Regions from separate parts of the Agrobacterium sp. 5Ca50 genome, predicted to be linked through region 3. Evidence: predicted binding sites of a transcription regulator. Region 3 holds the regulator's gene; each other region holds the start of a gene.
What was found. Region 3 encodes PhoB, which activates phosphate uptake and scavenging genes when phosphate is short. Its sites were predicted from a motif close to TGTCATNNANCTGTCAT; they were not measured.

Region 1 (10,746 bases), 1.3 Mb from region 3:
CAGCAGCGCCGCCTCCTCACTGGCACGGGCGAAAGCCTGCCAGGCGGCATCACGCACCGTCTGATCCCTGATCAGTGTGAAGTTCCACGGCTGCATGAAACCGACCGAGGGCGCGGCGTGAGCGGCAGCCAGCAGCCGCTGCACCAGATCATCCGGCAATGGATGGCTTTCAAACTCATTGCGCACATCACGGCGCGTCTCAATGGCCCGGTAAACGGCTGCCTTGTCATCACAGGAAAAAGCCCCGGCCGCGTGGCGGGCTTCAGAAAACGGATCGTCCTGCATCGTTAATCCCCAACAATGCCTATCGCCGGCAGATCCCGCAGAACCCACCAGGCAAACAACCATCCCGCCGTCCATACGGGCTGGTCTATGATGTCGGGCCGGTCTTCTGGCTTGGCATCGTCCTTCCGCTGCCGCCTTCCCGGAACATCCAGTGGCGATTGGTGCAGCAGATGTCCGCCTTACAGCGTTGGGCACGCTCCGGTCTTGCACCGGATTCCCGATTCTCCCGCACGTCGTGCAGGCACCTGACGGCAGTGCTTATGTCCGCTACATCGCGCAAATGCAAGCACGCGTGCATGTGGCGTCAGGTCGCCGGGAAATACCTGACATAGGCGAACTCATCGCCATCAGGAGACCAGTTGGGCGAGTTCATGGTGCCCTGCCCGCCAAACAGTTCAAACAGCGTCTCGACATTGCCGCCATCGGTATCCATCAACCGCACCCGCACATCGAGGTCACGGGGATGGTCAAAGACATCGGCGTCGTAGGACACGAACACCACCTTGTCGCCTGATGGCGACGGATGTGGAAACCAGTCTCCAAAATTACTGTCGGTTACGCGCTCGACGGATGAGCCATCAGTATTCACACGCCATATCTGCATCAGCCCGGTGCGGCTGGAATTGAAATAGATCCACTGGCCATCGGCGGAGTAATCCGGCCCGTCATTACGGCCCTCACCATGCGTAAGACGTGATTCAACTTCGCTCTCTATGTCCATGGAATATATATCAAAAACCTGATCACGAATGCCGCAGTAAGTGAATGATTTTCCATCCGGTGACCAGCCATGCCAATAGGATGGCAAATTGTGCGTCATCAGCCTTGGCGTGCCGCCGGACGACGGCAGCAGGTAGATTGCGCTCTTGCCAAACTCCACCTTGTCGGAAATGGCATAAAGCGAACCGTCAGGCGAAATGCCATGGTCGTTATTGCACAGGGTCGCAAAACCGGTGTCCACCTTGAGCGGTGTCGGATCACCCGAAAGCGACAAGCGATAGATCAGCCCATCGGCATTGAGCAGCAGATATTGACCATCCGGCGACCAGTTGGGCGCCTCAAACAGCGCCTCGGTCTGCCAGACCACACGCATCTGACGGGTGCGGATGTTGTAGATTTCGATGGAACTGCGCACGCATCCTCCCGGGATTGCTCATCAACAGGATTGAGCGGACATTTCATTTGCCTCGCCCGACACCTTCACATAATGATCCTAGTGCCGCAGGCACCGTCCTGCAAATTCAAATAAGGAGAACAGCAGCGTTTCGGCACCGTCCGTTTACCCTGCCCCGTTTCTCCCAGGTTCGAGGTTCTGCGATGAATTCCATCGCCGATCAAGGCATCCGTATTGGCCGGATTGCCGCCATGCTTCCCGTCAAGGACATTCAAAAGGCCCATGACTTCTATGTCGGTGTTCTCGGCTTCACCAAGGTCTTTGAAAACGGCAATCCCGTCGGTTTCATGATCCTGAAACAGGGCAATGCCGAGCTGCATCTGATCCTGCAGCCGTCACACAAGGCAGCCCCCTTCAACGTTGCTCACATGATGGTGAGTGACGTCGATGCCCTGCATACGCTGTGCAAACAACATGGCCTGCGCATCATCAAGGGTCTGCAGGACAAGGATTACGGCCTGCGCGCCTTTGTTTTTGAAGACCCGGATGGCAACCGCATCGATGTCGGTCAGGTGATTTAGGGACGGGAATGATGTCGCGCCGACGCGCTCCGCTGGATCTCTGTGACAAGCATAGAGACGACGAGAGTCGTGTTGCAGCCATACACGGCAACACAGCATACAAAAACGGCGCGGTTTGATCCGCGCCGCTCTTATCTCTACCGATCTCTGAACCGGTTGGTGATCGGGTAACGGCGATCACGCCCGAAGTTCTTCTTGGTAATCTTCACACCCGGCGCAGACTGGCGGCGCTTGTATTCCGCAAGATAAAGCAGATGCTCGATGCGGTGTACGGTCGTGACGTCATGGCCGCGCGCCACAATGTCATCCACCGACATTTCCTGCTCCACCAGGCATTCTAGGATATCATCCAGCACCGGATATGGTGGCAGTGAATCCTGGTCAGTCTGGTTTGGACGCAGTTCGGCCGATGGCGCCTTGGAAAGGATGTTCGCCGGTATCACCTCACCGGACGGACCAAGCGCGGTTGGCGGCACATGTTCGTTACGCCATTTCGAAATGGCGTAGACCTGCATCTTGTAGAGGTCCTTGATCGGGTTGAAGCCGCCATTCATGTCGCCATAAAGCGTGGCGTAGCCCACCGACATCTCGGACTTGTTGCCGGTCGTCACCACCATGGAGCCAAACTTGTTGGACACCGCCATCAGGATGGTGCCACGCGTGCGGCTTTGCAGGTTTTCTTCGGTAATGCCCTCTTCGGTGCCCTCAAACAGTTCGGCAAGCGACGACAGGAAACCTTCCACCGGTTCGACAATCGGCACAATGTCGTAACGGCAGCCCAGCGCCTTGGCGCAATCGGCAGCGTCTTTCAGCGATTCATCCGACGTATAGCGGTATGGCAGCATGATGCAGCGAACACGCTCTTCACCCAGCGCATCGACCGCAATCGCTGCGCAAATGGCGGAATCGATACCACCGGACAGGCCAAGCACGACGCTCTTGAAGCCGTTCTTGTTGACGTAGTCGCGGAAGCCCAACAGGCAGGCGCGGTAATCCGCTTCCTCGCCCTCGGGGATTTTCGACATCGGGCCGCTGTGGCAGTGCCAGCCGTTTTCGGTGCGCTTCCAGTCGGTGACGGCAAGTGTCGCCTCAAACTGGCTCATCTGAAATGCCAGACTCTTGTCGGCATTCAGTGCAAAACTTGCGCCGTCGAATACCAATTCGTCCTGCCCGCCAAGCTGGTTTGCAAAAATCAGCGGCAGGTTGGTTTCTATAACTTGGCGCAGCGCCACCTGATGGCGCACTTCCACCTTTCCGCGATAGTAGGGCGAACCGTTGGGCACCAGCAGCAATTCAGCACCGGTTTCGGCCAGCGTTTCGCACACGCCCATGTCGTTCCAGATTTCTTCGCAAATCGGGATACCGAGCCTGACACCACGGAAATTGACGGGACCGGGCATTTCGCCGGCCACGAATACACGCTTTTCGTCAAACTCGCCGTAGTTCGGTAGGTCGATCTTGTCGCGCAGCATCAATATCTTGCCGCCGTCCAGCACGGCGACCGAGTTGTGGCGGCCAAGTTCACCCTGTCTGGGGAAACCGACAATGACGCCGGGACCGCCATCGGCGGTGTCTGCCGCCAGATCTTCAACCGCCTTCAGGCAGGCGTTGAGAAACGCCGGCTTCAAGACCAGATCTTCCGGCGGATAACCTGAAATAAACAGCTCGGTCAGAAGCAGAAGGTCGGCACCCTGGTTGGCCGCATCTGCCCTTGCCTCACGCGCCTTGGCGAGGTTGCCCGCCACGTCGCCAACCGTTGGATTGAACTGCCCGATAGCAATTCGAAGAGTATTCGGTGTGGTGTGTAAGTCGCTCATACATAACCATTTAACGTGTGGCGTCTTACTCCGCAATCAGTGATGAGAAGCACAGGCGCGGTCACGTAAATTTCATCCCGAAACACTGTGCATTTTCAACAGTTCATGTCGCGTTCATGAAACTTATGTGACAGTTACATGACAAATTGACGACAGATCTTTTCATGATTCTGTGACCATACCGCCGGAGTGACGACATTGAGTAAATCGGTTCCCGAGATCGAGGAAACCGAGAGGGCTGCTTTTGCCCTTTCAACAAGAAGTATCAAGCGCATAACGATGCTGCTGGGCGAAGCGGTTTTCGTGGTGAATACGCTGCTTGGCGCGCTGCTTCTGGTCGTTCTCCTGGAATGGATTGCCCGCGGCACGCTGACCGATGTCGGCACATTTTTGACCTCGACCGCACGGCCCGGCATGACCACGGTTGCTGCGGTCTTTTTGGCGATGATTGCCCTCGACGCGCTGTTTGGCCGCCACTACCAGTCGTTTATCATTGCGGTACCGGCACTGCTCATCCCGGCCCTCATTTCCAGCCAGAAGCAGTTCTACCTCTCTGACCCGCTCTACCCCTCCGACATGCTGTTTGGCCGGCAGATTTTCCAGTTGCTGCCCGCCATGTTGCAGGCACGGCCGCTGGCAGCGGTCGGTGTGTTTGCCGGTCTGGCCATTGCCATTGTTGCCATCGTTTTTGCAGCCCGCTTCATCTACAAGGCGTCGCCTGCGCTGCCACTCACCGGCCGTCTGTGGCGCCTGGCGCTTGCCGTTCCGGTTCTGGCCGGTCTCGGTTCCCTGATGGAATATTCGCAATATTCCTGGATCCGCGATCGCCTGAACATTATTCCGATGATGTGGGACCAGAAGGAAAACTATCGCCATAACGGTTTTGTCATGGCCTTTACCTTCAACATTCCGATGGCCAATGTCTCGGCACCAGACACCTATAATGCTGACAATATTGCCGATATCTATGCCGACGGTTCGGCCTTTGCCATCAATAACAGCAAAAGACCTGACGTTATCGTCATCATGAACGAGTCGCTGTGGGATCCGCGCAAGCTCTCCAACGTCTCGCTGACGCCAGACCCGATGCCGACCATTCGCGCCACCCAGTCCGGCAATGTGTTTTCGCCGGAATTTGGCGGCATGACGGCCAATGTGGAATTTGAAGCGCTGACCGGCTTCTCCAACGCCTTCCTGCCCTATGGCAGTATTCCATACCAGCAATATATACGTGGGCCTGTTCCTTCGCTGGCGACCTTCTTCCGCGCTGAGGGTTATTCGGCCATTGCCATGCACCCGTTCCAGGAATGGTTCTGGAACCGCAAGGAGGTCTATAAGTCGTTTGGCTTTGAAGAGTTCCGCTCGGAAGAAAACATGCCGACCATGGAAAAGCGCGGCATCTTCGCCTCTGACGAGGCGCTGTTCGAGCAGATCATGAGCACGGCCGATAACGCGCAGAACCCGCTGTTCCTGTTTGCGGTGACGCTGCAGGGCCATGGCCCCTATGAGGCTAACCGTTACGCCAACAATTCCATTCGCGTTGATGGCAAGGGCAATCTTTCGCCCGGTGCCGAAGACGCGCTGGCGACGTATGCGCAAGGCGTGAATGAGTCCGACAAAAGCATTGCGCGCCTGATTGACTGGGCCAAGAAACGCAACCGCGAAACCATCATCGTGACCTTTGGCGATCACCTGCCACCGATGGGTCAGGTCTATGTCGAAAGCGGTTATATGCCGGGCATGGTGGCGACACGCCGTGCACCTCTTGAGGTGATGAAGCGCGAACATGAAACACCTCTGGTAGTGTGGTCGTCCAAGTCAGGTACACGCAAAAACATCGGCTCTATCAGCCCTGCCATGTTGCCGTACCACGTGCTGAAAACTGCCGGCATGGATGATCCTTTCTACACCGGCATGCTTGGCCGTGTGCAGAAGCAATACCCGGTTGTGGACCGTCACATGCTGGTGGATGCCAAGGATAACGGTATTGCCGACTGGTCGATCTCCTCCCAGTCGATACCCGACATCATCAGGGACTACCGTCTGTTGCAATACGACATGATGTTTGGCGAGAAATACGGCAAATCGCGTTTCTTCCCCGGCTTTGACTGGCTGAACAATGCAGATAGCTGGGGCGAAACACGGACAACCGCCGAAAGCAGTTGAACGAACACCCGGCAAACGCTTATCTCTTCGTCAGCCTCCAGCAGGTTCCCATGACGGAGAGATACTGTGTCCCATATTCATGAAGCCATTGTTTCGCGTTTCAAAAGCTCCAAAAAAGACATTGGAGATGTCGAGAAGCGTGTTCTCGAAATCGCGAAAAACCGGGAATTTGTCAGTACGGACACCAATGCGGCCTTCTCAGCCGAAACATCCTTCGGGGAACGTCTGGCCGACTCGATCGCTCGAGTGGGCGGATCATGGGGCTTCATCCTCACCTTTCTCGCCTTCCTGATTGCCTGGGCTGTGATCAACGTCATCGTATTGACCTCGGATGCCTTTGACCCCTACCCCTTCGTGTTCCTCAATCTCATCCTGTCGATGCTGGCGGCCATTCAGGCACCGATCATCATGATGTCGCAAAACCGCCAGACGACCCGTGACCGGTTTGAGGCGGCCAAGGATTATGAGGTCAACCTGAAGGCCGAGCTGGAAGTGTTTGCCCTGCACCAGAAAATCGACATGAAGGTGCTGGCGGAACTGGCAGCGTTGCGTGAAGACATGGCGGGCATTCGTGAACAGCTGTCAAACCTGCAGAAACCGTAAGTGGCCATAAGCGGGCAGTTCGCAAGTGTCTCCGAATGATGCCGTCCACCTCCCTAGCGGTTTGTAACGCCACGATATTTATTTTCACAAAGCAGCCATTCAGTTACGAATCCGTCAGACTCCTACGCTACAGATTGACGCAGGCAATTGTTGCAGTGCACTGTTGGCGCAGCAATGGCAGGCGGATTCGGTTTATCGCCTGACGCGGATGGCATCATGACATCTCCACCGGAAGCCATTCATTAAACGGGAATACCGTTATCTTTAGAAGTTCATCGTTTCGAGGCTTTGCATGAATCAATACGATCTCATCGTTGTCGGTAGTGGCCCGGCAGGACGTCGCGCCGCCATTCAGGCAGCAAAACTGGAAAAGAAAGTTCTGGTTATCGAAAAAGGTTCACGCGTTGGCGGCGTTTCGGTGCACACTGGCACCATTCCTTCCAAGACGCTTCGTGAGACAGCCTTGAACCTGACAGGCTGGCGTGAGCGCGGTTTTTATGGCCGCTCATACCGTGTCAAACAGGAAATCAACGCCGAAGATCTTCGCCGCCGTCTTCTCATCACACTCGACCATGAAGTCGAAGTCCTGGAGCATCAGTTTGCCAGAAACCGTGTGCAGCACCTGCGCGGCATGGCAACCTTCATTGATGCCAACACGCTCGAGGTCGTGAAGAGTGATGGCGAAGTGCAGAAAGTCACTGGCACCTCGATTCTGCTGGCCATCGGCACTCGGCCCTACCGTCCGCCGCATGTGCCCTTTGACCATGACGCCATTCTCGACAGCGACGAAATCCTTGAAATCAAGGAACTGCCCCGCTCGATGATCGTGATTGGTGCCGGTGTTATCGGCATTGAATATGCCACGATCTTCAGTGCGCTCGACACCCAGGTGACCGTGGTTGAACCGCGTGACACCATGCTTGAATTCATCGACAAGGAAATTGTCGAAGACTTCGCCTACCAGTTGCGCGACCGCAACATGAAGCTGATCTTCGGCCAGAAGGCGGAAAAGATCGAACGCGAAGAAAACGGCAAGTGCAAGGTCACACTGGGCAGCGGCCGTGTTCTGCAGGCGGAAACCGTGCTGTTTGCTGCGGGTCGTGTTGGCGCAACTGACACGTTGAACCTTGCCGCCTGCGGCCTTGAGGCTGACAGTCGCGGCCGCCTGAAGGTGGACCCTGAGACATTCCAGACCTCGGTTCCTAACATCTATGCGGCCGGTGACGTGATCGGTTTCCCAAGCCTCGCATCAACCTCAATGGAACAGGGCCGTATTGCCGCGCGCCACGCGGTTGGTGCACCGACCAGCGAACCACCGCAGTTTTTCCCTTACGGCATCTACGCCGTTCCAGAAATTTCTACCTGCGGCCTGACCGAAGAGGAAGTCACAGAACGTGGCATTCCCTATGAATGCGGCATTGCGCATTTCCGCGAAACATCGCGCGGCCATATCATGGGTCTCGATACCGGCCTGTTGAAAATGATCTTCTCGCTGAAGACACGCCGCCTGCTTGGCGTTCATATTGTCGGTGAAGGTGCGACCGAGCTGGTGCATATCGGCCAGGCGGTTCTCAACCTCAAAGGCACCGTCGAATATTTCGTCGAAAATACCTTCAACTACCCTACCCTTGCCGAAGCCTACAAGATTGCCGGCCTCGACGCATGGAACCGTATGGGCGAACTGAAAAAAGAAACGTGAGGCGCTCTCGCCTTACGTCACTACCAACTGATTTTGTAACGGGCACTGATGGCCGGGCGAAAGTGATCTTCATAACCCTGCCTCAGCGTTCCGGTTACGGTGATATTGTCACCCAGACGCTGCTCAAGCGCCACATCCGAACTGAATTCAGAAAACGTATCCTTGCTATTGCCGGTCAGCACGAAGCTGGTCCCGGTTTCCGAACGCGTCAATCGCAGCGATTGCGACACATTCACTCCACCCCATTGGCGGGCAGAACCATCATAGCGCACAGTAAAGTTCCTGTTGGTTTCCACGTCCAACTCCGGCGTGACGATGCGCTTTTGCGAGGATGTCACGGTAACGCTGCCCGAACCGGTCAGCGCATTCATCAAAACGCCGATATCACGCGCCATCGACACACCAGGCAGATTCTCTGACAACAGCGTGAGATTGCCCCACAGGCGCACCGGGGAATCAACGATCGCGCCACCCTTGGACGCGTTCACGCCCATTTCCAGCCCGCCACGAATCGGCGTGTCGGTCGGCAACCTGGCACCAATGCGTGTCGTGTAGGACCGGTCGGAGTTTTTCACCGGGTTCCAGATCAATCCACGCTCATCTGCCAATGACAGGGACGGAGAAAGAACCAGCATGACAATTGCCAGACACATACGCTGGCTGCTTTTTGCAAACATCAGTCTGCCCTCATCACCTCAGGGCGCCAGACATGCGTCTTCACGCAGTGCCATGACGCAAAACCCGTTGAATATTGGCATCGACCCACAACGAACCATATCTGGTTCACATCGACGCTACTGAGTGCGGAACGCATCCGGCACCACACGCAAAAGCCATGCTGCGACGAGCAGACCTTCGCCAACCGCCGACTATTGGCAGTACGTCATCCCTCACCCACATCTCTCAGACGTGACTCGATAACGATGACCCAAGGGTGCCAGATGAACGGGAGATGAACAAGAGTGAAAGGCGTTCACATTTTTGTTTGCTATGCAGCGTGATATTTTTGCAATTGCGAATAGTCGAAACTACAGGGGAAAGTGGCAATTTTCCTGTTGTGGCAAAAGAAAAAGGCCGCAGCGGGTGCTACGGCCTTTTTAAATTCGTCATCCGATGGATGAAAAGGATTACTCGGCGTCGCCTTCAGCTGCCTTCTTCTTAGGAGCAGCCTTCTTCTTTGCCGGAGCCTTCTTCTTGGTCTCTGATGCTTCTTCAGCATCGTCAGCCAGCAGCTCTTCCTTGGAAACGGTCTTGTCCGTTACCGAGATTTCGCCGAGCAGCTTGTCGATAACCTTCTCTTCGAAGATTGGAGCGCGCAGCGAAGCGGAAGCGCCTGGAGTGTTGCGGAAGAAATCAAGGATTTCCTTCTGCTGGCCAGGGAACTGCTGCAGCTGCTGGAACAGCGCGCGCTGCATTTCTTCTTCGCTCACTTCAACATTTGCCTTCTCGCCGATTTCGGAGAGAACGAGGCCGAGACGAACGCGGCGCTCAGCAAGCTTGCGGTATTCTTCGCGTGCTTCTTCTTCCGTGGTGTCTTCGTCAGCAAAGGTCTTGCCGGACTGTGCGAGATCGGTGTTGATCTGGCGCCAGATGTTGTCGAACTCGGCATCAACCAGGCCAGCTGGTGTGTCGAACTTGTACATTTCGTCCAGCTGGTCAAGGATCTGACGCTTTACCTTCTGGCGGGTTACGTTGCTGTACTGGCTTTCGATCTGGCCGCGAACGATTTCTTTCAGCTTTTCAGCCGATTCGAGACCGAGCTTGGAAGCCAGTTCGTCGTTGATTTCAACAGCAGCAGCGGCAGCAACTTCCTTGACGGTGATGTCAAAGGCAGCTTCCTTGCCAGCAAGGTTTGCAGCTGGGTAATCAGCAGGGAACGTAACGGTGATGGTCTTTTCGTCGCCAGCCTTGACGCCAACGAGCTGGTCTTCGAAGCCAGGAATGAAACGGCCAGAACCGAGAACCAGTTCAGCATCTTCAGCCGCGCCGCCGTCAAAAGCAACGCCGTCGACCTTGCCGAGGTAGTTCATGGTCACGCGGTCGCCGTCAGCAGCCTTGCCCTTCTTGGTTTCGTAAGAGCGGGCACTCTCAGCAACCTTGAGGATCTGCTCGTTGACTTCGTCTTCAGAGACTTCAACAACTTCGCGGGTAACCTTGATGCCGTCGTTGGACTTCAGCTCAATGGCAGGAATGACTTCGTAGGTCAGTGTGAATTCGAGATCAGCTTCGCCGTTCAGGATCTTGTCGGCTTCTGCTTCGTCTTCGGTCATCGCGATGGAAGGCTGCGTTGCAGACTTTTCACCACGGCCGGTCAGGATTTCAGAAGGCTTCTGACGGATCAGGTCGTTGACCAGCTCAGCCATGATCGACTTGCCGTATACCTTCTTCAGGTGTGCAGCAGGAACCTTGCCCGGACGGAAGCCGTTCAGACGGACTTTGTCCTTGGCGTCAGCAAGACGCTCATTGAGGCGAGACTTCATG
Region 2 (10,746 bases), on a different replicon from region 3:
TGTCGTTGATGGCGCCGACGTCAAACTTCAGGCTTGGATATTTGTTTTGGGATGTGGTCTCCAGACCGTTCCAGATTTCCTGCACGGTGGCGCGGGTATTTGGCTCGAACCGTCCTGCACCCCGTCGTGTACCGATCAGCGCGTTCGGCTCTTCCGATCCGGCAGCGACCGGACCACGTGGCCGGTGATATTTGAAGGAGCGGCCCATCAGGTGCACGCCATTGGCAAGCAGTGCTGACGCAACCGTGTCACCCTTGGCGCCGCGATAGGTCTTGCCGTCAAAGGTAAAGCTTACAGGGTTGCTTGTATCGACCCGGCCACGACCGGAAACGCGGTACGAGTTCATTTCGACACCTCGGAGCGGACTGGCGAGCCGGCAGGAACACCCGGCAAAGAAGCAAGATCAGGGCGTGGCTCACCTGCACGGTAGGTGGTCAGGAAGCGGTCGCTGACCGTGTCGCGCACAGCATTGAAGAAGCGGCCACAGCCATGCAGATGCCGCCATCTTTCAAAATGCGGGCCTTTGGTGTTTTCACGGATGAACAGAAACTCTTCCCACTGCTCGTCCGTCTGTGACGAGGGATCAGCTGGGCGAATGACATGGGCCTGACCGGCATAGGCGAATTCAGCTTCCGGCAGTGTTTCCTGGCAATAGGGGCAATTGATCAGCAACATATCTTAAGCTCCTCAGTGAGCCACAGCCGCGGCAGCGGCCTCGTCGATCAGGCGACCCGAGCGGAAACGCTCCAGCGTGAAAGGTGCGTTGATCGGATGCGGTTCGTTTTTCGCAATGGTCCAGGCAAAGGTATGGGCAGCACCCGGGGTTGCCTTGAACCCGCCGGTGCCCCAGCCGCAATTGACGTAGAGACCGTCAACCGGTGTTTTGCCAAGAATGGCCGAGCGGTCCGGTGTCACATCGACAATGCCGCCCCATTTGCGCAACATCCGCATGCGATTGAAAATCGGGAAGATTTCCGTAATCGCTGCAATCGTGTGTTCGATCAGCGGCAAACCGCCCCGCTGCGAGTAGGATGTATACTGGTCGGTACCCGAACCGATCACCAGTTCACCCTTATCGGACTGGCTGATATAGGCGTGAACGGCATTCGACATCACGACGCAAGGGAAAATCGGCTTGATCGGCTCAGAGACCAGTGCCTGCAACGGATAACTTTCCAGCGGTAGGCGAACGCCTGCGGTTTCCATGACAACCGATGTATGGCCTGCGGCGGAAACGGCGACCTTCTTGGCCTTGATGAAACCTTTTGCGGTTTCAACGCCGGCAACGGAACCGTCAGCATTACGGCGAATGGCCGTAACCGGGCAATTCTGGATGATGTCGACACCACGCGCTGCTGCACCACGGGCATAACCCCAGGCGACCGCATCATGACGTGCCGTGCCTGCACGCTCCTGCAACGCACCACCGACGACAGGATAACGGGCATTGGGCGAAATGCTCAGCGGAGGGCAATATTCCTTGCATTCCTCGGCGCTCAGCCAGCGGTTATCGACGCCGTTGAGACGGTTGGAATGAATGTGACGCTTGAAGCTCTGCACGTCATGCACCGTATGGGCCAGCATCAGAACACCGCGCCGCGAATACATGACGTTGTAGTTCAGCTCCTGGCTGAGATTTTCCCACAGATCGACGGCGTGGTCGTAAAGCCGCGCACTTTCATCATAGAGGTAATTTGAACGGATGATCGTGGTGTTGCGGCCGGTATTTCCACCGCCAAGCCAACCCTTGTCGATGACAGCGACATTGGTAATGCCGTGCTGACTGGCCAGATAGTAGGCGGCCCCCAGACCATGACCGCCAGCGCCGACGATGATCACGTCATATTCGGCCTTTGGCGCACTGTCGGGCCATTGCTCGTCCCAGTTCTTGTGGCCGGTAAGGGCGTTGCGCAACAGGTTAAAGGCATTAAAGCGCGTCATGAGCGGGCCTGCTGGTTGGAACATCTCGTGATGGAAAATCTACGGAGATTTATTTGGACCCAGCTGGACAATTGCGTCCCTTTGCATGAATATTTGCGCCATGACCCTACAACGCCCCAAGAAACGCCTCAGTGTCGCCTTCCTGCTTGCCAACCGATTTACACTGTCAGCATTTGCAAATTTCGTGGATGTGTTGCGTTTGGCGGCCGATGAGGCAGACCGTTCCAGGCCTATATTGTGCGAATGGTCGGTGCTGTCGGCGACCATGGACAGCGTGCGGTCAAGTTGCGGCGTAAAGGTGCAGCCCGATACCCGTCTCACCCAGGCGAAAGACTATGATTATATCGTCGTCGTGGGCGGGTTGATTGGTGACCAAAGTGCGTTGGATCCGGAAACGCTGCGTTTTCTCCAGTCACGAGCAACCACCGGCCTCCCTGTTGTTGGTCTGTGTACAGGTGTCTTTATCTTGCATGAGGCAGGTCTACTGGATGGTTATCGCTGCTGTGTAAGCTGGTTTCACCATCAGGATTTTCTGGACCGCTTCGATACCGAACAACTGGTTGCAGATCAGATCTTTGTGGTGGATCGCAACCGCCTGACTTGTTCCGGCGGTCACAGTGCTGCGCATCTGGCAGCCTTTTTGGTCGAGCGGCATATCGGTCAGTCGGCGGCGATCAAAAGCCTCAACATCATGATGATCGACAACGCGCTAAGCGGTGAAAAACCTCAACCTGGGCAACAAAGCTCAAGGCGGGCCAATGATCCGCTCGTCAAAAAGTCCATCCTTCGCATGCAGCAGAATATCGAAACCCCAAAGACAGTCGCGGAGATCGGCGAGGATCTGGGCGTTGGACGGCGCAGTCTGGAACGGCGGTTTTTGAGTGATCTAGGCACGACGCCATCAAAGATTTATCTGGAAATTCGCCTTGAGAGAGCGCTCTCGTTGCTTCGCACCACAGAAGAAACCGTCACGCAAATTGCGCTGGCGAGTGGTTTTTGCGATGCTCCACACCTCACTAGGCTTTTGCGGGCCGAACGTGGAATGAGCCCAAGCGAATTTAGAAAAAGCCATCTGAGACAGGGCACTCCAACCGGGGAGCTTGCTGTCGGCGTTTTGGTGCCGCAAACCTAACACTTACACATGTCCCAATAAGACAATTTCGATGTTCTGACTTGCGACACAACGTTTTACTCAGGACGGAAAAACCGCCTGAAATAGATGCTTTAGTGGCGGGCTGTCATATCATTGAGAGCCTTATGGCGGGCCATGGCATCCTGCAGATCTGGCACAGTTCTGTGGCCTTCCCGGAAAAGATTGATGCAAATCTCAGCTGCAATGCTGACATCCGGATCATCTTTTTTCAGCGCGTGATGGCTGCGCCACTCATGCAAAGCAGTATCAATAATTTTTAGTTCAATAGGTCCAAAAGTGGTTTCAAAAAACGATGGCATTACAAATGTGACCTCCACAACGGAAAGCGATGTAGGAGTCAGGTTTGATAATTCAAGACAGCCGATGGCAAATGTATTTGCTCAACCCCCCAGCCAAATTATCAATAATGTCGGGGATCGTTGCGGCACGCCTGACAATTGCTATCCGGTCAAAACGCCGGGGAAGTCCATGTCGTGAGCGTGCCGCGCGATGTGTAAAAGAAAACGGCTGAAGCCTTATCCAGTTCCCAAATTGGCGCCTTGGACGCAAAATAGTGAGAGTGGGCAACAACGATAATATGTGTTTCGCGCCCTTATCTGCAACTTCGCTACTCTTTAAGACGTTGGTGCCTCAAACTGTCATCACCCTTCATTGGCCATGAAACTTTCTTTGTCAGACGTGGGGCATGACCATGACGAACCCCGAAACCGTTAAAGAGGAGATACACGGATGAAAAAGGGATTTTTGTCTGCTGTTTTGTGCGCAGCACTGACAGCAAGCACGTTCGGAGCAGCACTGGCCGATCAGGTTGCCATGACATCAACGGCAACTATCAAGAATGACCTCAATTATCTGATTTACACGCCGGAGGGTTATGAAACCTCAAGCGAAACATATCCTCTCGTTGTCTGGCTTCACGGCGGCGACCAAGGCGGCAGCGATATTGAAAAAGTCAAATCGAGCGGGCTTCCGAAGCTGATCGCAGATGGCAAGCAGTTTCCGTTTCTGGTTTTTTCACCTCAAAACCCGAGTGAGGAGCTGCTTTATCCTATCGAGAAAGTAAAATCAGCGCTTGATGAAGTTATTGCAAAACACCGTGTCGATCCATCCCGTATCTATGTTGTAGGGTATAGCCGTGGCGGCTTTGGAGCCTGGGCCTTGGCTGAGCAATATCCTGAAACCTTTGCTGCGTTTGCGCCGATAGCGGGCGGCGGCAATCGCCACTACCTCAACAGAACCAACGAAAAAGCGACATTCTGGGTCTTTCATGGCGCCAATGACGACGTGATCCCTTTGTCGGATTCCGTCATCCTGTATGAACGTCTCAAGACTTTGAAACGGGACGCCAAACTGACGGTGTTTGAAGGTGTCGATCACTCAGGCGTTGAGCTGGCTGCCTTGAACGATCCCGAACTATGGGACTGGCTTTTGAAACAACGGCTGCAAACCACCCCACAATAACCACTTTAAGCGCCCGGATCAGCCGTTGGTTGTCCGGGCGTTTCTGTGTCTGAATTGACGCCTGAAATCTGCACAAAATCAGCCTGCGTACCAACGGTATAGTATCAGGCAAAACCAAAACTCCTCTTCTTGCAGGGTACCAACATTTGCCATCATAATTTTCAAGCAATGTCTTGTTTTCGGGTATAGAAGATATGCTTTCCACCACGAGAACAGGCTCAAGGCAGCAGAAATGAACAGTAAAGCATCGGGCTACGTCTACGTATTGCTCGCCGTCACGATATTCGCCGGTCAGGATGCTTTTTCGAAGCTGCTTGGAGAAAAATACCCGCCAATCATGGTGACCATGATCCGGTTCTGGGCATTCGCCGTTTTTGTGACAATTCTGGCGGCCGCTGCACCTGGTGGCCTGCGGGCATCGCTCACCACCAAACGGCCGTTTCTGCAGATCATTCGTGGTTTGCTGCTGGTTAGCGAAGTGGTTATTGTTGTTATTGCCTTTACGACTGCAGGCCTCGCCATGAGCCAGGCAATCATGCAGTCCACTCCCCTCATCGTCACGGTTCTATCCATTCCGCTGCTTGGTGAGCAGGTTGGCTGGAAAAGAGGTTTGGCCGTTCTTGTCGGTCTGATCGGAGTTCTCGTTATCCTCAACCCTGTGAATGTCGATTTTGACGTTCGACTGCTCATTCCGCTCGGCGCCAGCCTGATGTACGCACTCTACAACGTCGCAACCCGTGCCGTCGGGCATCACGACAGCGCCACCACGAGCGTTTTTTATGCGGGCATTGTGGGCGCGATCGCGGCCTCCATCATTGGTCCCTTCTACTGGACACCCATTGCCCCAAGCGACTGGCTGCCGATGGCCGCTCTCTGCATCTGCGGTGCGATAAGCCACTATTTCCTGATCAAGGCGTATTCACTGCTGACAGCGGTCGAGGTGCAGCCCCTGACTTATTTCCAGCTGGTGCTCAGCGTCGCAGTTGCTACCCTGTTCTTCGGTGAAACCATCACATTGAACATGGTGTTTGGCGCAGTGATTGTGGTGGGAGCCGGCCTGTTCACGGTCTGGCGAGAATATCGCCGCTCCAAGGTCATCACGGAGATCATCTGAACCATCACGTCAGATGAGCCGCTGACAAGAGGAAACTCCGGCTAACAATCAAGCCGGAGCCATTATTTTATCCAAACAGCGAAACCAGCTTGAAGGTCGCGTAGGAAATCAGCGCCGCTGCTGGCATGGTAACAATCCAGGCAATGACGATATTGCCCGCCAATCCCCAGCGCACCGCCGACATACGACGGGCTGCACCAACACCGATGATAGCGCCAGTGATCGTGTGGGTGGTCGAAACTGGAATGCCGAGCCACGTCGCGGCAAACAGCGTCAATGCGCCTCCGGTTTCCGCGCAGAATCCCTGCATTGGATTAAGACGAGTGATCTTCGATCCCATCGTGTGAACGATGCGCCAGCCACCAAACAATGTGCCGAGCGCCATCGCCGACTGGCAGGTAATCACTACCCAAAAAGGAACGTAAAACTCAGAGCCGAGATAGCCTTGGCTGAACAAAAGGACCGCGATGATACCCATGGTCTTTTGAGCATCGTTACCGCCGTGACCGAGTGAATAAAGCGATGCCGAAATGAACTGCATGATACGGAAGGTACGATCAACCGCAAACGGCGTCTGGCGCACGAAGATCCAGGACACCGCCAGCACCAGAACCAGGGCCAGAAAGAAGCCGATTGCCGGCGACATAAAAATCGCGCCAGCGGTTTTCAGGAAGCCGCTCCAGACGATTGAGGAAACGCCGACCTTGGCAATGCCAGCACCGATCAAGCCACCGACCAGAGCGTGCGACGAGCTCGATGGAATGCCAAAAATCCAGGTAATGATGTTCCAGACGATCGCCCCGATCAATGCGGCGAAGATCACCGCAGGCGACACGATACCGGGGTCGATGATACCGGTTCCAAGTGTTTCAGCCACATGCAGGCCAAAGAACAGAAAGGCAATGAAGTTGAAAAATGCAGCCCAGGCTACCGCATATTGCGGGCGCAAAACGCGCGTCGAGACGATCGTTGCGATCGAATTGGCCGCGTCATGCAGCCCGTTGAGAAAGTCGAAAAACAGCGCGATGCCGATCAGGGCCGCCAAAAGCGGAAAAGCGAGTGTTGCGTCCATCAGACGTTCTCAATCACAATGCCGCTGACTTCATTGGCGACATCTTCGAACCTGTCGACAACCTTTTCCAGTTCGCCATAGATTTCGCTGCCAATCATGTAGGCCATCGCGTTGCCAGTCGCGCCGTGGCGCAGGAACAGGTCTTTCAGACCCTGATCGTGCAGGTCATCCGAACGACCTTCGACACGCGTAACGTCCTCGGCAATTGCGCTGAGTCGCTGGGCATTGGCGCCAACCTTGTCGAGAAGTGGAATGGCCGCTGCGACAAGATGTGCAGCCCGCACGATTTCTTCACCCATTTGGCGCATCAGCGGATCGAAGCTTCTCTGCTCAAACAGGCGGATGGTCTTTACCGTTTTGTGCATCATGTCGATCGCGTCATCCATCGACTGAATGAGATCCTTAATGTCACCACGGTCAAAGGGTGTGATGAAGCTGCGACGAACCGCAAGGAGAACGTCACGGGTGATATTGTCGGCGCGATCTTCAAGCTCAACGATACGTTCGCAATTGGCTTCAAGGTCTATGCCATTCAGAAGATTCCGCAAGGCTTCTGCGGCCTCCACGACCGTTCGCGCATGTTCATTGAACATATCGAAGAACTTGTCTTCGCGCGGCATCATTTTCCGGAAGATACTCATCATGACTTCTATTCCTTGCCTTCAGGCTGATCGCTGTTGCGCTGTCATAAAACTGTCATAAATGCAACTGGACGATTGAAGCTTGGCTAAAAATCAGCGATTTATCTTTGGATGAAAGCCCCAAAACCGGACCGTAAGAGGTCGCCTCCCAAATCAAGCAGTTTGCTGCAACAATTAGCATCGATGCCGGACAAGCTGTTCACTGGCGGGTTTCGAACGCAATATGGCGCGTTGTGTTTTCGGCGGTTAGCCGAGCAAGATGACATTCAGATCCTGCTGGTCACAACGAGAGGCACGGGGCGATGGGTCATTCCCAAGGGCTGGCCGATGAAAAAGAAAAAGCCCTATCAGGCTGCAGAAATCGAGGCCTGGGAAGAAGCGGGCATTCGTGGCCGTGCCAGAAAGAAACCGGTTGGTCGATACACATACCTCAAATGGCTGGATGACGGCGATGTCGCACCCTGCGTGGTTGAGGTTTTTCAAGTCGAGGCCACCGATGCCGTCGCCGACTTCAAGGAACGAGGGCAGCGCGAGGTCGCATGGTTTTCTCCCGACGAAGCCGCGCGCCGTGTCCGTGAAGTAGAGCTCAAGTCGCTGCTGGTCGAATTTCGGCCAAAAGGAAAGTAACAGCGAAAGTGCAGGCAGACGCGGCTGAAATCGAAACTTAGCTGACGAAGCAAAACACCCCCACACCTCCCCGAAATGCCAAGCGGCATCGAAAATAAATAGTAATAAATCATCACGATTTTTATTAAAAATTGAAGCTTTAGGCACATAGTCCCGAGGAGAGATATTTCGCGGAGGGGGACCGAAATGAATGCGAAAGCCGTAACAAAACCACTTTGGATCAAAATCACGGGCTACGGCTTTGCCGCTGTGCTTTTTGCCAGTGCTGCCATCGGTGGACTGGCCTGGTATCGTCAGGCGGATATGAATGACAAGGCGCTTGATAGCAAGGCAGCAAGTGATCTTCAGGTTATCCAGACCGATATGGCAGCCATTCAACGCTCTGCTTCGGCGATGGCTTTGGCCTTTGCGGGTGAACCTGATATTGCAGGCCTGGTTCACGCAAATGACCGCCAGCAACTTCTGGACAAATTTTCCAAGAACATCAAAGAAATCGCACAGGTCGGCGGGTTGCAGAACTTTACCGTTGCCGACGCCAAGGGTAACGTCATTGCGCGCGCCCATGCGCCTGAAAAATTCGGTGACAACTATCTGAACCGCCGCAAGACGGTCGCCTCGACAATCTCGACCGGCAAGGTTTCCGCCGGTATCGAGCCCGGTCGTACCGGCATTGGCATTTATGCCGTCGCACCTGTTCTTGTCGACGGCAAGGTTGTCGGTGTCGTTGATATCGGAACCGAACTTTCCAACGCCTATTTCACACCGCTTGCCCAAAGACTTGGCGCAGAGATCGCCGTCAACGTCATGTCCGAAGGCAAGCTGGTCAACCAGTCATCGACCGAAGACGGTAAGACGCTTCTGCCTATGGAAACGGTGCAGGCTGCATTTGATGGTAAAGCCATCTTCGAACCGTTGGTGCTCGACGGTCGCGACATACTGGTCAAGGCAGTACCTTTCAATTCCTTCTCTGGGGAAAAGATCGGCGTCTTTGAAATTGGCACCGATGCAACGGATATGCTGGCGCAGGCCCGCACCGCATTGTGGACCATGATCGGCGTGACCATTGTGACGTCGCTGCTTGCACTTGCGGCGTTCTTTATGTTTGCAAAATCACTTGGTGATGCAATCGGTCGCCTGACTGGGACTATGTCACGTCTTGCGGCTGGCGATCTCTCGGTTACCATCGAAGGCGAAGGCCGCTCTGACGAGACCGGTGCCATGGCGCGCGCCGTTCAGGTCTTCAAGGACAATGCCCTCAAGACACAGGAACTTGAACGTCAGGCCGACGAGCAGCGCAATCTGACCGAAGAGCAGCGCCGCAAAAATACCGAGGAAGAGCGTCAACGCGCCGAGGCCATGGCTGAAGCGACCAACGGCCTTGCTGCCGGTCTTAAACATCTGTCATCCGGCGACCTGACCTATCAACTTGATCGTCCGTTTGCGGCAGACTTCGAAAACCTGCGTGCAGACTTCAACGCAACGGCCGAACAGCTGCGCAACACGCTTCAATCTGTTGCGCACTCGACCAGCTCTATCGATAGCGGCTCGCGCGAAATCAGCCAGAGTGCCGACGACCTGTCGAAGCGGACTGAACAGCAGGCGGCATCACTGGAAGAGACCGCAGCGGCGCTCGACCAAATCACGGTCAATGTCACCAACTCTTCCAAACGCGCCGAAGAGGCTCGTACGGTCGCGATCCAGGCAAACGAGAGCGCACGCCTTTCCGGGGCCGTTGTTGCCAACGCCGTACAGGCGATGGGACGGATCGAGGAGTCCTCCGGCCAGATTTCCAGTATCATCGGTGTGATCGATGAAATTGCCTTCCAGACCAACCTTCTCGCCCTGAATGCCGGCGTTGAAGCCGCCAGAGCAGGCGAGGCTGGCAAGGGCTTTGCGGTCGTTGCACAGGAAGTGCGGGAGCTGGCCCAGCGCTCAGCGCAGGCTGCCAAGGAAATCAAAGAACTGATCAGCAAGTCGTCTGTCGAAGTTGGCAGCGGTGTCAAACTGGTCAGCGAAACCGGAGAAGCTCTTCGTACCATTGAATCCTACATCGTCACCATCAATCAGCATATGGATTCGATTGCGACATCGTCGCGCGAACAGTCTGTTGGATTGGCGGAAGTCAACACGGCCGTCAACCAAATGGACCAGGTAACGCAGCAGAACGCGGCGATGGTGGAAGAAGCCAATGCCGCCGGTGCTACGCTTGCCACCGAAGCCGGTCGTCTGCGCGAATTGATCAGCCAGTTCCAGCTTGGACATGGTGGCGTTGGCGGCACGAGCAACCAAACTGCAGCCCTGCGCAAGACGGCAGGCCTGATGGCTGCCTCGCCGCGTTCAACCCCTTCCCCGTCACCTGCACGTGGTATGGTTGGCAAAATCGCTCAGGCCTTTAGTGGTCGTTCTGGTGCGGCAACGGCGGCAGCGACCGACAGTTGGGAAGAGTTCTGATCTGAAGGTTTAAAACGTTGAACAAGCAAAGGCGGGAATGGAGATCATTCCCGCCTTATTCATATCCGGACACCACGGGTATGCTGATCGCGAGATACGGGCTCCGCAATTAGACAGCAGCGCGACCTTCTGCCAGACGAATGGACCGCCGCTCCCATGCGACAAGAACAAGGCTTGAGGCAACGATTACAAAGGCACCGACAAAAACATTGGTCGCGAGGATTTCGGCCCAGATCAGATAGCCGTACACGAAAGCCCAGATGAGACCGGTATACTCCACCGGCGC
Region 3 (10,746 bases):
GACCGACAGCGCCACCGACAAAATCCACGACCAGATCTGTGTTGTTTGGTTCCTTGCTCACGCAGCCACCTCAAAACGGACACGTAACGCGAAACGACACATCACGTCCGTCCGGGTGACGAAAACCGATTTCCTCGGCATGCAGCAACAAGCGATCCGCTGCATCAAGCGCGTCACCACTGGCGTAGAAAGCATCCCCGAGAATTGGGTGGCCGATCGCCTGCATGTGAACGCGCAGCTGGTGGGTGCGGCCTGTCAACGGGTGCAGCTTGACCCGGGTAGCCGGTAATGGCAGGCGGTCCAGCACATGCCACTCGCTCTGCGCCGAACGGCCATTTTCATGGTCGACGCGGTGGCGCGGTTTGTTGTCCTGATCAATTGCCAACGGAAGATCAACTAGGCCGCTTTCTTGCGCAAGATGCCCCCAGACAACGGCTATGTAGGATTTGCGTGTCGTGCGGTTTTCGAACTGGGCAGCAATGGTAGCGTGCGCCTTGCGGTTCAACGACATCAGGACAAGACCGGAGGTGTCCTTGTCCAGCCGGTTGATCATCAATGCCTTGGGAAACTGCTTTTGAACGCGGGTCGCCAGACTGTCGTAAAGAACAGGGTCACGCCCCGGCACAGACAAAAGGCCACTTGGCTTGTCGAGGACAAGAATGTCGTCATCCCGGTGGACGATGGACAGGTATGGCTCCAACGGCGGCGTATAAACAGGGTTTGAAAGAGTTGTGGGCATGCCACCCTTTACCACGGTTTGTGCCTGTTTTGCCTTGGATAATTGAATGCCGGGTGCCGCTTTCGCACAGCACCCGGCATTTCTTTTCGATTATGCGCGCTGTTCGCGGGCGCCAGCCTTGGCTGCCATGCGCTTGCGAATGCTTTCGATATCCGCCTGCGGCGTGGCCGCAAACAAGGTGCGGGTGTATTCGTGCTTCGGATCCGAGAAGACCTCTTCACGCGTGCCGTACTCCACCGCTTCACCAAAATACATCACCATGACTTCGTCAGCGATGTATTTCACCACAGAAAGATCGTGGCTGATGAACACGTATGTCAGGCCAAACTCGTCCTGCAGGTCAGCCAGCAGGTTGAGAACCTGAGCCTGAACCGAAAGGTCGAGCGCCGATACCGGTTCGTCCAGCACAAGTAGCTTCGGGTTCAGCATCAAGGCACGCGCAATGGCGATACGCTGGCGCTGGCCACCGGAGAACATGTGCGGATAGCGATTGTAGTGTTCCGGACCCAAACCGACCTTGATCAGCATTTCCGTTGCACGTTCACGACGCTCGGCAGATGACATCTTTGTATTGATGAGCAGAGGCTCACACAAAACATCGCCGATCTTCTGACGCGGGTTCAATGAACCGTATGGGTTCTGGAACACGATCTGAACCTTCTGGCGCATTTCCGCCGTCAGATGGCCTGGGCGGGTATCAACCGTCTTGCCATCGATCAGCAGTTCACCAGAGGTCGGCTCGTCGATGAAGGTCAGCATGCGGGCAAGCGTAGACTTGCCGCAACCGGATTCACCGACGATTGCCAATGTTTTGCCGGCTTCCAGCTTAAAGGACACACCTTTCACGGCATGGATTGTTCTGCCTTTTTTGAGCATGCCGCCCGGCAGTTCATAATCCCTCTTCAGGTTGCGAATTTCCAGCATGGTCTTGTTGGATTGGTTCGCTGTCATGCTGTTTCTCCCGCAGGCGTTGGTGCGCCATCGAAAAATGCGGAAACGGTCGTCAGCCGGTCACCTGTTGCATTTTCCGGCAATGCGGCAAGCAAAGCCTTGGTATAGTTGCTTTTCGGGTTTTCGAAGAGGGTCAGCACGTCGGCCTCCTCCATCTTGCGCCCCTTGTACTGCACGACCACGCGGTCAGCCGTTTCCGCCACGACACCCATGTCATGGGTGATCATAATCAGACCCATGCCGTTCTGCGCCTGCAGCGACATCAGCAGATCGAGAATCTGCTTCTGGATGGTCACGTCAAGCGCCGTTGTTGGTTCGTCAGCAATCAGAAGTTTGGGGTTGCAGGCAATGGCGATGGCAATCATCACACGCTGGCACTGACCACCGGACATCTGGTGCGGGTAATGCTTGAGCCTTTCAGCCGGATCAGGCAGGCCAACCAGCCGGAACAGTTCGAGAGCACGTTCACGACGCTCCTTGCGGCCAAGACCAAGGTGAATGCGCAGAACTTCCTCGATCTGGAAACCGACGGTGAAGCAAGGGTTCAAGCTTGCAACCGGCTCCTGGAAGATCATGGCAATATCCTTGCCGATCAGCTTGCGGCGTTCCGCAGCAGACAGCTTCTGGATATCCTTGCCCTGAAACAACATACGGTCAGCGGTGATGCGCGCAGTCCACGGCAAAAGGCCCATGACAGCCAGCATTGACACCGACTTGCCGGAGCCCGATTCACCAACGATGGCGAGAACTTCACCCGGATCGACCGAAATCGAAACGCCATCAACAGCCTTGAACCAGCCATTGGCGGTTTCAAACTCAACGGTGAGATTATCAATTTGCAGAAGTGCCATATCAGGACCTCTTCAGTTTCGGGTCAAGCGCATCACGCAAACCGTCGCCCATCAGGTTGATGGCAAGAACGGTGATGAGAATGGCAAGACCAGGGAATGTAACAACCCACCATGCGCGCAGAATAAATTCGCGTGCTTCGGCGAGCATCGTGCCCCACTCCGGTGCAGGAGGCTGAGCGCCCATACCAAGGAAGCCGAGAGCGGCCGCATCGAGAATGGCGTTGGAGAAGGACAAGGTTGCCTGAACGATCAGTGGTGCGGTGCAGTTCGGCAAAATGGTGCGGAACATCAGGCGGAACGGACCAGCACCGGCCAGACGTGACGCGGTGACGTAGTCACGGGTCTTTTCCGCCATGACGGCAGCACGGGTCAAGCGCACGAAGTGTGGCTGCAGAACCAGCGCGATCGCGATCATGCCGTTGGTCAGGCTTGGTCCGAGAATGGCAACCAGAACCAGAGCCAGCAGCAACGATGGAAACGCCAGGATGATATCCATTAGGCGCATGATCATCGTATCGACCCAACCACGGTAATAACCGGCGATGACACCGATCACGATACCGCTGGTGAGCGACAACGTGGTGACGAACACACCAATGAACAGCGAATACTGCGCACCGTAGATCAGGCGGGACAGAATATCGCGGCCAACCGGATCTGTGCCGAGAAGATATGTCAGGCGTCCGCCTTCCATCCATGACGGTGGAACAAGAATAGCATCACGATACTGCTGGAACGGCGAATGTGGTGCGATGATCGGTGCGAAAACAGCAACGATAACCAGAGCAATGAAAACATAGAGACCAATGACGGCACCCTTGTTTTCAGAAAAATAGAACCAGAACTCCTTGAGCATCTGGCGACGCATCGCAGAGGCGGAAACCGGCTCTGCGGATTTGGAAATGGCGGTATCGGCCATGGGAATTTCTCCTTCTTAGTGCCGGATACGTGGATTGATGAGGCCATACAGAACATCAACGATAAGGTTGACGATCATGATGATGCCCGCAATCAACAACAAACCACCCTGAATGACAGGGTAATCACGGCGGAAGACCGAATCGACCATCCACTTGCCGATGCCCGGCCAGGAGAAGATCGTTTCGGTGAGGATAGCGCCAGCCAACATCACGCCGACCTGAAGGCCGATGGTGGTGATGACAGGGATCATGGCGTTACGAAGCGAGTGAATGCCGATAACGCGGAAGGGCGACAGGCCCTTGGCGCGTGCGGTACGGACGTAATCCTCCGACAGCACTTCCAGCATGGCCGAACGTGTCTGGCGGGCGATAACAGCCAGCGGAATGGTGGCCAAAACGATGGATGGCAGCGCCAGGTGGCTGAGAGCCGACGCAAATGCGCCTTTCTGGCCAGATAGCAGCGAGTCGATCAGCATGAAGCCGGTAACAGGCGGGAAGAAGAACATCAGCGAGATGCGTCCTGACACCGGTGTCCATTGCAGGATACCAGAGAACAGGATGATCAGCAGAAGCCCCCACCAGAAAATCGGCATGGAGTAACCAACAAGAGCAACGCCCATCAGGCCCTGATCGAAGACAGAACCACGCTTGATGGCGGCAATGATGCCGGCCGGAATACCGATAGCGATAGCCAGCACGATCGCACAGAAGGACAGTTCAACCGTTGCCGGGAATAGTGCAAGAAACTGGCCGAGAATAGGCGATTTGGACACAATGGATGTGCCGAAATCGCCAGTGAGGACGCCGCCAAGGTAATCCAGATACTGGATGACCAGCGGGCGATCCATGCCGAGCGCAGCACTGATCTGTGCGTGGCGCTCTGGGGACATGACGCGTTCACCCGACAGCAGGGCAACCGGGTCACCCGGAAGCAAGCGAATGAACAAAAATGCAACGATAGAAACCCCGATGAATGTCGGGATGAGCACAGCTATGCGCCGTACAAGGAAGCCAATCATAGTAGACCTTCGATCTGTTCCTTCAGGAACCTGTTCGTTGGTAGGTGTGGCGATTTTGCCTACATCTTAATTTGTCGGAACTGCACAAAGCAAATGCCGCGCGCCTTTATTAAAAGGCACGCGGCACGCTTAACGATGACAGCTTACTCAGCGATGTCCACATTTTCGAATGTGAAGTCACCCAGCGGGCTCTGAACGAAGCCGCTGACTTCCTTACGCATCGGAACGATGGACAGGGAGTGGTCGATGGTTGCCCAAGGAGCTTCCTTCTTGAAGATAACCTGAGCTTCTTCATAGAGCTTGGTGCGCTCAGCCTGATCGGTCGTAACCTTGGCCTTCTTCACCAGATCGTTGAACTCCTTGTTGCACCACTGCGCACGGTTGTTACCGCCAACAGCTTCGCAGCCGAGAAGTGTGTCGAGGAAGTTGTCTGGATCGCCATTGTCGCCAGTCCAGCCTAGGAATACAGCGCCGTCACGGTCCTTAGCCTTTGAACGGTCGAGGTATTCGGCCCATTCGTAGGACACGATCTCAACCTTTACGCCGATCTTTGCGAAGTCGTCCTGGATAACTTCAGCAGCGCGACGTGCGTTGAGCATGTAAGGACGCGAAACCGGCATTGCCCAGACCTTCATGGAGAGGTCCTTCACGCCTGCTTCTTCAAGCATCTTCTTGGCAGCGTCGAGATCGTAAGAATCATCTTCGATCTTGTCGTTGTAAGACCACATTGTCGGTGGGATCGGGTTCTTGGCAGGCGTTGCCATGCCCTGGAACACTGCATCAACGATAGCTGGCTTGTTGATAGCCTTGTTGAGCGCCTTGCGGACTTCGACCTTGTCAAACGGAGCCTGCGTTGTGTTGTAGGCGAGGTAAGCAACGTTCAGGCCTTCCTGTTCCATAACCTGCAGGTTTGGATCAGCCTTCATGGACTGTACGTCAGCAGCGTTCGGGAACGGCATCAGGTGGCATTCGCCAGCCTTGAGCTTCTGGTAACGAACAGCAGCGTCGGTGGTGATCGCGAATACGAGATCGTCAACCTTAGGCGCGCCGCCCCAGTATTCCTTGTTAGCCTTGTAACGGATAACGGCATCCTGCTGGTAACCGACGAATGCGAACGGACCGGTGCCAACTGGCTTCTGGTTCAGCTGTTCCTTGGTGCCGTCAGCAGCGAGCTTGTCGGTGTATTCCTTCGAAACGATCGAAGCGAATGGCATCGCAAGGTTTGCCAGGAAAGGTGCTTCAGGACGGTTCAGGGTGATCTTGACCGTCATGTCGTCGACTTTTTCAACCGACTTGATCAGCTCTGGGAAGCCCATGCCGGCAGCATATTCCCAGGATGTACCAGCAACATACTGGTGCCATGGGTTGTCAGTCTTGATCTGGCGCTCGATGGAGAAAACAACGTCATCGGCGTTCAGTTCACGGCTTGGCGTGAAGAAATCAGTTGTCTGGAACTTTACGCCCGGACGCAGCTTGAAGGTGTAAACCGTGCCGTCTTCCGAAACTTCCCAGCTTTCAGCAAGACCAGCAACTGGCTTGGTTGTGCCGGGCTCGAATTCGAGCAGGCGGCTGTAAACAGTGTGTGCAGCGGCGTCAAAGGTGGTGCCGGCGGTGTAGAGGCCCGGGTCAAAACCTTCTGGAGAACCTTCGGAGCAGTAAACGAAGGTTTTCGCGCTTGCTACATTGGCGAAGCATGTTGCAGACAGCAAGGCTGCCGCAATGAGGCCAATTTTGGAATTCATGTATAGCTCCCACTTTTATGTTCCCGTTTGTGCCAACAGACGGGAATGGTTGAGTCATTATCGTAATTTCAGTCTGTTCCGATGCCGGAGCCACAACACGGGAAGAGCTTCACAAGGCAGTTTCCGTTTTGCTGTTCCAGCCTCGCTGCCCCCATTGCCAAAATAACGGGCGCTGTAACCGAAAAGCTGTCTTAGCATCACGAGAGGCAGAGGCGGAAGCCCCCTTTTTGCCTAAAGATATGATTTATTCTGTTACAACCAGAGATTCCTGTATCGATACAGGCCAGCCTTATTTAAGGCTCTGATATGTGAGGGAATTGGTGCCACGCAAAACCAGCATCTTGGCAAATCAGGCAAAACGCAGAATCCGCATAAAACAAGGGCTTAGAGGCTGTGCAAAACCATGCGCGGAAATTTTCACGTAAAAATACTATTTATTTTCAATTAGTTGAATCGCCAATCCGTATGACTGAAAACAATTTGTCATAAAAAATAAAAAAGTCCGTTGACATAGAGCGCTGCTCGCCGTACATCGCTCTCCGTCGCCCAGATGGCGGAATTGGTAGACGCGCCAGCTTCAGGTGCTGGTACTCGCAAGGGTGTGGAGGTTCGAGTCCTCTTCTGGGCACCAATTTCTTGATTTAGTTATCTAAATCAGCCTGCAAAAAAGCTCCGGTCTCCGGAGCTTTTTTGCGTTTAGGGCCTAGTTACTCCTCACAGCCTGTCTGAAAATGATAGATTTCGACCAATTCGAACCATCGTTTTGTTCGTCGGATTGGGCGTGTCTGAAACCGCAAATTTTCAGGTCAATTTTGCACCAAACTGGATATGCCGCGTTCTCATATCGAGCAACGGTGGCATCGATGAGTTGTGAACTCATGGGTAGTGAAAGCTCTCCCAGAAACAAAAAGGGCGACTATGAGCCGCGCCTTTGATGTTTTTACATGATGAAAGACCGGATCAAGCTTCCATCGAATAACCCGCACCACGAACCGTGCGAATGACATCCTGCATATTGGAGAAGTTCAGCGCCTTGCGCAGACGTCCTACATGCACGTCAACGGTGCGTTCGTCGACGTAGATATCATGCCCCCAGACACCGTCGAGCAGCTGCGAACGTGAGAACACGCGCCCCGGTGAGGACATCAGGAACTCCAGCAGGCGGAACTCGGTTGGCCCAAGGCGCACTTCACGGCTTTTACGGTGAACGCGGTGCGTTTCACGATCAAGCTCGATATCACCGCATTTTAGCACCGAAGACAGCACCTCGGGCTTCGCACGGCGCAGCATAGCTTTCACACGTGCCATCAGCTCTGGCGTGGAGAACGGCTTGACGACATAGTCATCCGCTCCGGTGGCGAGACCGCGAACGCGTTCGCTTTCTTCACCACGCGCCGTCAGCATGATAATCGGCAGGCGTTCTGTTTCAGGCCGCATTCTGAGGCGCCGACACAGTTCGATGCCGGAAACACCCGGCAGCATCCAGTCCAGCAACAGAAGGTCAGGAACCCGTTCCTGCAAACGAATTTCTGCTTCGTCTCCACGGGTGATCGTGTCGACTTCGTAGCCTTCGGCTTCTAGATTGTAACGCAGCAGAACGCTCAGGGCTTCTTCATCTTCTACGACTGCGATCTTCGGCAACATGGCTGTACTCCGCTCAAGTCCGTCTATCTATTATTCGGTTACAGCACCGAGCGTGTTGGAGCTGTCGTCCTTCGGACGATCACCTTCAAGCTGGCTGCCTGTTGCCATGTAATAGATGGTTTCGGCGATATTGGTTGCGTGGTCACCGATACGTTCGATGTTCTTGGCGCAGAACAGCAAATGCGTGCAGGTGGTGATGTTGCGCGGATCTTCCATCATGTATGTCAGCAGTTCGCGGAACAGCGAGGTATACATAGCGTCGATTTCTTCATCACGCTCACGGATGGCATTGGCCTTCTCGGCAGAACGCGTTGCGTAAACATCAAGCACTTCCTTGAGCTGAACCAGTGCCAGCTCGGACAGGTGCTCCAGGCCGCGTGCCAGCTTGCGTGGTACGCCCGTGCCCTGAACAGCGATTACGCGCTTGGCAGTGTTCTTGCCAAGGTCGCCAACGCGCTCCAGGTCGCTTGCAATACGCAGGGAACCGATGATTTCGCGCAGGTCGGCCGCCATTGGCTGACGCTTGGCAATGGTCACAATTGCCTTGTCACCAATTTCGCGTTCCGCGTGGTCAAGTACGACGTCTTCTGAAATGACCTTCTGGGCCAAAGCCGCATCGGAGTTGACCAATGCGCGAACTGCATCCGCGCACATTTGTTCTGCAAGACCACCCATCTCAGAGATGCGGCGTGTCAGGAATTTCAGCTCATCGTCATAAGCAGACAAGATATGCGAATGTGTCGATGTCATTTCAAAGTCTCCGGCTTCTGCAAGGACGCGAGACGAAGCTAAATGGCTCCAAGTCGCTCCGGCACAATTCTTTCACGTTAACAGCGGGCGATTACTCCAGGATTAGCCGAAGCGTCCCATGATGTAATCCTGCGTGCGCTGGTCGTCTGGATTGGTGAACATCTTGTCAGTGTCGTTTTCTTCGACAAGATGGCCGAGGTGGAACATCGCCGTGCGTTGCGAAACGCGAGCTGCCTGCTGCATCGAGTGCGTCACGATGACAATGGTGTAGTTGGTGCGCAGTTCGTGGATCAGTTCTTCCACACGTGCCGTTGCAATCGGGTCGAGAGCCGAGCAAGGCTCATCCATCAGGATGACTTCCGGGCTGACGGCAACCGCACGGGCGATGCAGAGGCGTTGCTGCTGACCACCGGAAAGACCGGTACCCGATTCGTGCAGGCGATCCTTTACTTCGTTCCAGAGACCGGCCTTGTGAAGGCTGGATTCAACGATCTGGTCCATGTCCGCACGCGACTTTGCCAGGCCGTGAATACGTGGGCCGTAAGAGATGTTCTCATAGATCGTCTTGGGGAACGGGTTTGGCTTCTGGAACACCATGCCGACGCGGGCACGCAGTTCCACCACGTCGATGGCCGGATCGTAGATATCATCCGTATCGAGCGTGATCTTGCCGGTAACGCGGCAGCCATCGATGGTATCATTCATGCGGTTCAATGTGCGCAGGAATGTGGACTTACCACAACCCGATGGGCCGATCAGCGCAGTTACGGTGTTTTCGCGAACGTTGAGGTTCACGTCGAAAAGCGCGCGCTTCTCTCCGTAATAAACCGAAACGTCCTTGCCGATCATCTTAAGCGAAACATCATTCATTTTCTTGTCCAGCGCCTTTTCAACTGCTGCTTCCGACATCATGTTCATCTGCTTCAAGCTCCTTTTACCAGCGCCGTTCGAAACGTCGACGCAGAAGGATTGCGCCTACATTCATAACAATCAGGAACAGAAGCAATATGATGATTGCTCCCGATGTACGCTCTACGAAAGCGCGTTCTGCTTCATTTGCCCACATGTAGATCTGGACTGGCAAGGCAGTAGCAGGGTCCATTGGTGTGGTCGGGTAGTTGGCAACGAAGGCCACCATGCCGATGAGAAGCAGCGGTGCGGTTTCACCCAGAGCATGTGCAAGACCAATGATCGTGCCGGTCAGAATACCCGGCATGGCCAGAGGCAATACGTGATGGAAGATCGTCTGCATTTTCGATGCACCGAGGCCAAGGGCCGCAGCGCGGATAGATGGCGGAACTGCTTTGAGTGCCGCACGGGTAGCAATGATGATGGTTGGCAGGGTCATCAGGGTCAGAACCAGACCACCAACAATCGATGCCGAACGTGGGAAGCCCATGAAGTTGATGAACACCGACAGACCAAGCAGACCGTACACAATGGACGGAACGGCCGCGAGATTGTTGATGTTGACTTCGATGAGGTCGGTGAAGCGGTTCTTCGGAGCAAACTCTTCCAGATAGATGGAAGCGGCAACACCGATTGGCAGCGACAGCACCAGAACGATCAGCATCATGTAGAAGGAGCCGATCAGCGCAACGCCCACGCCAGAGGCTTCCGGGCGGCTGGATGCGCCATTGAAGAAGATGCCGGTGTTGAAGTGCTTGGCCAACTGGCCAGCCTCAGCAAGCTGGTTCATCCAGCCAACCTGATTGTCTTTTACCTTGCGGCTGGCTTCGGCCACAGACAGGTCGATCTGACCCTTGTAAGCAGAGTCGATGTCGCCCGCCGCCAGCAGCGACACGTTGCGGGTCGTACCGATAACCGACGGATCCTTGGTCACGATATCGCGAAGCTGAGTGCGCACGCTATCGGAGATCATGGCATTGACAGCGCGCAGGTCTGCACGGTTGTCAGGTGCAATACCCAGAACCTTGGCAACAGCGTCGCGTGCCAGGATCGGGTAGTTGGCGGTCATCAACTTTGCCGGATTCTGAGCGCGCTCATTGTTCGGGTCGATAACCTGCTCGGAGAACTCGACAGGCACCGTGATCATCGTCTGCTGGAAGGCGGTATAGCCCTTGCCAATCACCGACCACAGCAACAGCGCGAGAAAAATCAAGCCAAACG

Region 1: the regulator PhoB is predicted to act here: its motif matches at 3,925-3,941, upstream of ACZ5FM_RS05775 (LTA synthase family protein).
Region 2: the regulator PhoB is predicted to act here: its motif matches at 7,425-7,441, upstream of ACZ5FM_RS18320 (DUF47 domain-containing protein).

The regions. Positions count from the first base shown of each region.
Region 1 covers NZ_AP026438.1:1,206,041-1,216,786, reverse strand. The annotation lists gene bluB (5,6-dimethylbenzimidazole synthase) at 1-285, opposite strand, end outside; cobalamin riboswitch at 365-549, opposite strand; gene ACZ5FM_RS05790 (TolB family protein) at 590-1,420, opposite strand; gene ACZ5FM_RS05785 (glyoxalase superfamily protein) at 1,603-1,980, shown strand; gene ACZ5FM_RS05780 (NAD+ synthase) at 2,118-3,797, opposite strand; gene ACZ5FM_RS05775 (LTA synthase family protein) at 3,996-5,963, shown strand; gene ACZ5FM_RS05770 (DUF1003 domain-containing protein) at 6,030-6,566, shown strand; gene sthA (Si-specific NAD(P)(+) transhydrogenase) at 6,859-8,265, shown strand; gene ACZ5FM_RS05760 (hypothetical protein) at 8,286-8,918, opposite strand; gene tig (trigger factor) at 9,393-10,746, opposite strand, start outside.
Region 2 covers NZ_AP026439.1:130,726-141,471, reverse strand. The annotation lists gene ACZ5FM_RS18360 (sarcosine oxidase subunit alpha) at 1-346, opposite strand, end outside; gene ACZ5FM_RS18355 (sarcosine oxidase subunit delta) at 343-675, opposite strand; gene ACZ5FM_RS18350 (sarcosine oxidase subunit beta family protein) at 688-1,941, opposite strand; gene ACZ5FM_RS18345 (GlxA family transcriptional regulator) at 2,027-3,073, shown strand; gene ACZ5FM_RS18340 (hypothetical protein) at 3,166-3,393, opposite strand; gene ACZ5FM_RS18335 (carboxylesterase family protein) at 3,824-4,555, shown strand; gene ACZ5FM_RS18330 (DMT family transporter) at 4,788-5,669, shown strand; gene ACZ5FM_RS18325 (inorganic phosphate transporter) at 5,737-6,741, opposite strand; gene ACZ5FM_RS18320 (DUF47 domain-containing protein) at 6,741-7,385, opposite strand; gene ACZ5FM_RS18315 (NUDIX hydrolase) at 7,494-8,009, shown strand; gene ACZ5FM_RS18310 (methyl-accepting chemotaxis protein) at 8,196-10,460, shown strand; gene ACZ5FM_RS18305 (DMT family transporter) at 10,570-10,746, opposite strand, start outside.
Region 3 covers NZ_AP026438.1:3,629,235-3,639,980, reverse strand. The annotation lists gene ACZ5FM_RS17450 (class I SAM-dependent methyltransferase) at 1-61, opposite strand, end outside; gene ACZ5FM_RS17445 (pseudouridine synthase) at 71-739, opposite strand; gene ACZ5FM_RS17440 (dipeptide ABC transporter ATP-binding protein) at 830-1,690, opposite strand; gene ACZ5FM_RS17435 (ABC transporter ATP-binding protein) at 1,687-2,541, opposite strand; gene ACZ5FM_RS17430 (ABC transporter permease subunit) at 2,543-3,460, opposite strand; gene ACZ5FM_RS17425 (ABC transporter permease subunit) at 3,476-4,480, opposite strand; gene ACZ5FM_RS17420 (ABC transporter substrate-binding protein) at 4,624-6,222, opposite strand; tRNA gene ACZ5FM_RS17415 (tRNA-Leu) at 6,767-6,853, shown strand; gene phoB (phosphate regulon transcriptional regulator PhoB) at 7,183-7,866, opposite strand; gene phoU (phosphate signaling complex protein PhoU) at 7,897-8,616, opposite strand; gene pstB (phosphate ABC transporter ATP-binding protein PstB) at 8,719-9,534, opposite strand; gene pstA (phosphate ABC transporter permease PstA) at 9,551-10,746, opposite strand, start outside.